DNA from 2 places in the Streptomyces sp. 2114.4 genome. Region 1 is predicted to be linked to the other one. Evidence: riboswitches for the same ligand, from Rfam matches in the RefSeq annotation. Region 1 holds a riboswitch; the other holds the start of a gene.

What was found. A riboswitch is a leader RNA that binds a small molecule or an ion and turns the genes downstream of it on or off. The one in region 1 is predicted to bind thiamine pyrophosphate.
Region 2: another riboswitch for thiamine pyrophosphate. It lies ahead of CFW40_RS26015 (thiamine ABC transporter substrate binding subunit); the one in region 1 lies ahead of thiO (glycine oxidase ThiO).

The regions. Positions count from the first base shown of each region.
Region 1 is NZ_FYEY01000001.1:2,026,653-2,029,986, reverse strand. Features, by position in the region: gene thiO (glycine oxidase ThiO) at 1-914, opposite strand, end outside; TPP riboswitch at 912-1,024, opposite strand; gene CFW40_RS08815 (NAD(P)/FAD-dependent oxidoreductase) at 1,180-2,421, shown strand; gene CFW40_RS08810 (Rv2175c family DNA-binding protein) at 2,549-2,914, shown strand; gene thiE (thiamine phosphate synthase) at 3,033-3,334, shown strand, end outside.
Region 2 is NZ_FYEY01000001.1:5,879,060-5,882,393, reverse strand. Features, by position in the region: gene CFW40_RS26020 (iron ABC transporter permease) at 1-427, opposite strand, end outside; gene CFW40_RS26015 (thiamine ABC transporter substrate binding subunit) at 403-1,476, opposite strand; TPP riboswitch at 1,580-1,702, opposite strand; gene rlmN (23S rRNA (adenine(2503)-C(2))-methyltransferase RlmN) at 1,738-2,844, opposite strand; gene CFW40_RS26005 (hypothetical protein) at 2,924-3,202, opposite strand.

The DNA of each region.
Region 1 (3,334 bases):
AGCTCGTAGACCCCGCCGGCGGTCACGGTGGTGTCCCAGCCCAGCTCCTCGCTGGTGGCGCCGACGACCAGTTCGCCGCTCTCGCGCGGGACCAGGTAGAGCGGGCCGCCGCGGACGACCGCCCGTACGGTGCGGGAGAGGAAGGCGGGGCTGCCGGCGGGCATCTCCGGCAGCCGCAGCCGCAGTACCTGGCCCTTGACGGGGCGCACCCGCGGCAGGATCTCGTCGGGCACGCCGTCGAGCCGGCCGCTCCAGCTCCCCGCGGCCAGCACGACCTGGCCGGCCGCGATCCGGGTGCCGTCGGCGAGTTCGGCGCCGGCGGCCCGGCCGCCGTCGACCGTCAGCCGTACGGCCCGGCTCCGGTGGAAGGCCACCCCGGAGCGCTCGCAGGCGGTCGCCAGTGCGCTCGCCAGCCGGCGCGGATCGACCTGGTGGTCGCCGTCCACCCGCAGACCGCCGCGCACCCCGGGGGCCAGCATCGGCTCCAGCCGCCGGCACTCGCGCCCCGTGAGCCACTGCGACTCCAGCCCCGAGCGGGTCTGCAGGGCGTGCAGGTCGCGCAGGTGGGCGCGGTCGTCGGCGTCCAGCGCGACGGCCAGGGTGCCGCACCGCCGGTAGCCGACGGGCAGTCCCGCGGCCTCCTCCAGCTCCTCGACGAAGCGGGGGTAGCGCCGGGCGGAGGCGAGGTTGAGGCCCAGCAGGGTCTGCTCGCCGTAGTGGAGCTCGGTGACCGCGGCCAGCATCCCGGCCGCGACCCGGGCGGCGCCGCCCCCGGGCGAGGGGTCGGCCACCGCGGCGCTCAGCCCGCGGACGGCCGCCCTCCAGGCCGTGACCAGACCGATGATGCCGCCGCCGATGACCAGCACATCAGGGCTCCGCGGGGTGGGTCGTGAGCATGTGGCGGTTGCGTGCATGGGCGTCCAGCCCCTCCCTTCGCCGGCATGACCCGGATCAGGTTCGTACGGTCGGAGGCCGGCCAGCCTCCCTCTCAGCCCGGTGCGTCCGGGCTCCCGCGAGTGCGTGTATCCGTCACCCTAATACGAGGCCGCGAGGCACGGTAAGACAGCGCCCCCGGCCTCCCGGGGGCCGCGCCCCGGGCCGCCCGGACGGTGACGCTGTGTCAGAGATCTCCTTGCGCGCTGCTGCGAGCCGCCTCACACCCCGTCCTAGAGTGATCGGGTGAGCGAGCAGAGCAAGTCCTCCCAGGCCCCTGACCGCACGCCGCACGTCGTGATCGCCGGCGCCGGAATCGCGGGTGTGCAGACCGCGGTCGCCCTGCGCGAACACGGCTGGCCCGGCGCGATCACGCTCCTCGGCGACGAGCCCCACCGGCCCTACGACCGTCCGCCGCTGTCCAAGGCGGTACTCCTGGGCAAAGCCGAGGGCTCCGCCTTCGACGTCGACTTCGCAGCGCTCGGCATCACCCTCCACCTCAGCCGCCCGGTCACCGGGCTGGTGCCGGACTCCCGTGTGATCGAGACGGCCGAGGGCCCGGTCCCCTACGACTACGCGGTCCTGGCGACCGGCGCCGAACCGGTCGTGCTGCCCGGCAGCGAGGGACTGCCCGGCGTCCATCTGCTGCGCACCCTGGACGACGCCGAGCGGCTGCGGCCGGTGCTCGCCGCCCAGCACGAGATCGTGGTCGTCGGGGCCGGCTGGATCGGCGCCGAGTTCGCGACCGCGGCGCGCGAGGCGGGCTGCGCGGTCACCGTCGTCGAGGCCGCCGACCGCCCGCTGGCCGGTGCGCTGCCCGCCGAGGTCGCCGCCCATATGACCGGCTGGTACGCGGCCGCGGGCGCCGAGCTGCGCACCGGGGCCCACGTCGCCTCCGTCACGGCGGGCGCGGTCACCCTCGACGACGGCACGGTGCTGCCCGCGGACGCGGTGGTCATCGGGATCGGCGCCCGCCCCGCGACCGGCTGGCTGGCCGGCTCGGGCGTCGAGCTCTCGCCGCGGGACGGCTCCGTACTGGCCGACGAGCAGCTGCGCACCTCCGTGCCCGATGTCTACGCGGTCGGTGACTGCGCCTCCTTCCCGTCGGCCCGCTACGGCGCCCGCCTGCTGATCCACCACTGGGACAACGCCCTCCAGGGCCCGCGCACGGTCGCCGAGAACATCGCCCGCGGCGAAGCGGAAGGGGTGGTCTACGACCCCGTCCCGTACTTCTGGTCGGAGCAGTTCGGCCGGTTCGTGCAGTACGTGGGGCACCACGGGGACGCCGACGAGCTGGTCTGGCGCGGTGACCCGGCCGGGGCCGCCTGGTCGGTGATCTGGCTGCGGGACGGACGGCTCGTCGCGCTGCTGGCCGTCGGGCGGCCCCGGGACCTCGCACAGGGGCGCAAGCTGATCGAGCGGGGCGTCGCCCTGGACCGGGAGCGGGCCGCGAATGCGTCGGTGCCGCTGAAGGCCGCGGCGCTGTAGCCGGGCGCCGGAGCGCGGTGACCGACGGTGGCCGGCCGGGCGCCGGCCGTCACCCTCCGGTGTGCAGCGGGCCTCTGATGGCGATGCCCGGCTACCGGCTGTCAGTGGGAGGTGGCAGGCTTGTCCTGTGACCGAGATTGACGCAAACATCGATGGACTCGTCCCCGCCTGGCTCACCCTCCCCGACATCGCCGAACAGCTCGGCGTCGAGGTGACGCGGGTCCGGCAGCTGGTCAAGGAGGGCCAGCTGATCGCGGTGCGCCGCGGCGAGAACCGGGCGCTGCACGTGCCCGCCGATTTCATCAAGGACGACAAGGTGGTCAAGGGCCTCGTCGGCACCCTCACCCTCCTCAAGGACGACGGTTTCACCGACGAGGAGATGCTGGAGTGGCTGTTCACCCCGGATGAGACCCTGCCCGGCACGCCCGCCCAGGCGCTGCGCGAGAATCGCGGTACGGAGGTGAAGCGCCGGGCCCAGGCGCTCGCCGTCTGACGCCATGACGCGGCCCGCACTGCGCCGGCAGCCGCGCCAGCACCCGTAACCGCACCCGCGGGGCGTACGGACCGGAAGGCCCGGACCGTACGCCCCCGACCTGGGGGGAAGCCGCCCGATGACCACCGCACGCCCGGCTCTGTCCGATGCCCGGCTCTATCTCTGCACGGACGCCCGCCGGCGCCAGGGCGATCTCCCGCAGTTCCTGGACGCGGTGCTCTCCTCGGGTGTGGACATCGTCCAGCTGCGGGACAAGGGCATGGAGGCCGGCGAGGAGCTGCGGCAGCTGGAGGTCTTCGCGGACGCCTGCCGGCGGCACGGCAAGCTGCTCGCGGTCAACGACCGCGCCGATGTCGCCCATGCGGCGGGCAGCGAGGTCCTGCATCTCGGGCAGGGCGATCTGCCGGTCCCGGCCGCCCG
Region 2 (3,334 bases), 3.9 Mb from region 1:
AGAGCTGGTCCAGCAGTCCGCCCCGCCCGGCCAGCGCCAGGAAGGCCGAGCCGACGACGACGGTCGGCAGCACGAACGGCACCGCCACCACGGCCCGCAGCAATTGCTTGCCGGGGAAGTCGAACCGCGCGAAGACATAGGCACCCGGCAGCGCGATCAGCAGGGTCAGCCCCGTGGAGGCCGCCGCCTGCCAGACGGTGAACCACAGCACATGCACGATGTCCGGGTCACTCAGCACGGCACCGAACCGGCCGAGCTGCCACTGCCCGCCGTCCTTGAGCCCGCGTCCGACGATCGCCACCACCGGATAGGCGAAGAACAGCGCGAAGAAGGCCAGCGGCACCGCCATCAGGCCGAGCCGCGCCGCCGTTCCCCGTACGGGCCGCGGGCGCCGGCCGCGGGCTACTTCAGAACGAGCGAGGACCACTGCTTGATCCACTGTTCGCGGTTCTTGGTGATCGTCTCGGGCGGCAGCGTCGTGGGCTTGTCGATCTTCGTGCCGTACTTGGTGAACAGCTCCGGCACCGTGGCGTCCTCACGTGCCGGGTTGACGAACATCTGCAGCGGTACGTCCTCCTGGAACTTCTTGCTCAGCAAGAAGTCCAGCAGCGCCTTACCCCCCTTCTCGTTCTTCGCCCCCTTGAGCAGGGCGCCGAATTCGATCTGGCGGAAGCAGGTGCCCGTCGCGACGCCGGTCGGCGCCTCCTTGGGCGCGGGCTTCTTGCCCAGCACCTCGGCCGGCGGGCTGGAGGCGTAGGAGACCACCAGCGGCTTGTCGCCCTTGCGCTTGCCGGCCGCGGATCCCGTGAACCGCTCGTAGTAGGCCTGTTCCCAGCCGTCGACGACCTCGACGCCATTGGCCTTGAGCTTCTTCCAGTAGTTCTGCCAGCCGGCCGGCCCGTACTTCGCGATGGTGCCGAGCTGGAAGGCGAGCCCCGGGGAGGAGGTGGCGGAGTTCTCCGTCACGAGCATCCCCTTGTACCGGGGCTTGAGCAGATCCTCGAGGGTCTTGGGCGGCGGGGTCTTGTGTCGGGCGAAGTAGCCGCGGTCGTAGTTGACGCAGATGTCGCCGTAGTCGAGCGGGGTGACGCGGTGCTCGCCCTTGTCGAGCTGCAGCCCGGCCGGCACGTCCGCCAGCCCCTTGGCCCGGTACGGGCTGAAGAGCCCTTCGTGCAGCCCGCGCGAGAGCAGCGTGTTGTCGATACCGAAGAACACATCGCCCTGCGGATTGCCCTTGGAAAGGATCGCCTGGTTGACGGCCTTCCCGGCATCCCCGCCCTTGAGGATCCTGACCTTGTAGCCGCTCTCCTTCTCGAAGGCGCTCAGGACCGACTTGGAGACGTTGAACGAGTCATGGCTGACGAGCGTGACGGTCTTGGCGTCCGCGCCCCCGCCCGGGGCACCGCAGGCGGCCAGCGCCGACATGCCGACCGCGGCGGCGACCGCCGTGGCGGTGATTCTGCTCGTGGTGCTCACTGATTTCCTCCTGGCTGGCCAGGAAGAGACGCGGCCCCGCCCGGTGTCCACGGCCCTCGGCGTCCGAGGACGCAGGGAGCGGGCCCCGGGCGGGGCGCAACAGCATGAGTGACGACCGAACTTCCTACCCGGAATGACCCGGGCGAGGTTCAAGGGTCTGCGGGCACCGTAGAGGTCTACGACGCTTCCGCACTCTCAGCGCTGTGGCGCTCCCCTGTCGGATGTGGTGCATTTGTTCGATCACACAGTACCAGCGGGCGGTCAGCGTTCCGAGGCCGCGAGCTGGCCGCAGGCGCCGTCGATCTCCTGGCCGCGGGTGTCGCGGACGGTCACCGGTACGCCGTGCGCCTCGATGGCCTGGACGAACGCCCGCTCGTCCTCGGGGCGCGAGGCGGTCCACTTCGATCCGGGCGTCGGATTCAGCGGAATGAGGTTCACATGGACGCGCTTGCCCTTCAGCAGCCGTCCCAGCAGGTCACCGCGCCACGCCTGGTCGTTGATGTCCCGGATCAGCGCATACTCGATCGAGATCCGCCGCCCGGACTTCTCCGCGTACTCCCAGGCCGCGTCCAGCACCTCACGCACCTTCCAGCGCGTGTTGACGGGCACCAGGGTGTCGCGCAGCTCGTCATCGGGCGCATGCAGCGACACCGCCAGCCGGCACTTGAATCCTTCATCGGCGAACCGCAACATCGCCGGCACCAGCCCGACCGTCGAGACGGTGATACCCCGCTGGGACAGCCCCAGCCCATCGGGTTCGGGGTCGGTCAGCCGCCGGATCGCCCCGACCACCCGCTTGTAGTTGGCGAGCGGCTCGCCCATCCCCATGAAGACGATGTTCGACAGCCGCGCGGGCCCGCCCGGCACCTCGCCGTCGCGCAGCGCACGCATCCCGTCGACGATCTGGTGCACGATCTCGGCGGTCGACAGGTTACGGTCCAGGCCCGCCTGCCCCGTCGCGCAGAACGGGCAGTTCATTCCGCACCCGGCCTGCGAGGAGATGCACATGGTGACCCGGTCCGGGTAGCGCATCAGCACGGACTCGACGAGCGTGCCGTCGTGCATCTTCCACAGCGTCTTGCGCGTGGTGTCGTCGTCACACGAGATGTGCCGGACGACCTTCATCAGGTCCGGCAGCAGCTCGGCCGCCAGCTTCTCGCGCGCCGCCGCCGGGATGTCGGTCCACTGCGCCGGGTCGTGCGCATAGCGGGCGAAATAGTGCTGCGACAGCTGCTTGGCGCGAAACGGCTTCTCCCCGATCGCGGCCACCGCTTCGCGACGCTCGACGGGACTGAGATCGGCAAGGTGCCGCGGAGGCTTCTTGGCCCCGCGCGGCGCGACGAAAGTAAGTTCTCCGGGTACAGGCATGGTGCGTCCAGTGTGGCAGATCGTTTACGGGTGCCCAGGTCGGAGCGGTGAGCGGGCGGTCACCCGCTGTGGTCCTCTGTCATGGGTGGCCGGCCGCGTCATCGATCCGGACGGCAAGAGCCCCCAGGAAACCACCAAGATCGGCGTTGTCCCACGCGGCGGCATTGGCGACATGGTCACGGCGCAGGGAGCGAACACATGACGCCGGCGCTTCTTTGCTGTCACGCGCTTTTCTGCTGCCGTTCGCAGCCGTTTCCTGCCATTCGCAGCCGTTGATATCAGTAGTGGATGTCAGCGGCCCGAGGGAGTCGCGTTCCGTCTCGGCGTTACCGCCGTAGAAGATCAACTGATCAGCCACGTCGCCGACTTTCGGCACGGAGACGACCCGGGGACAGCTTCCCGGGTGCCGGCGTTCCTGAGACTCCGGGGCTGCCGACCAGTTAGAGGCGGCACACCCTGACGGCCTGGCCCATCCTGTACGCGCCACTCC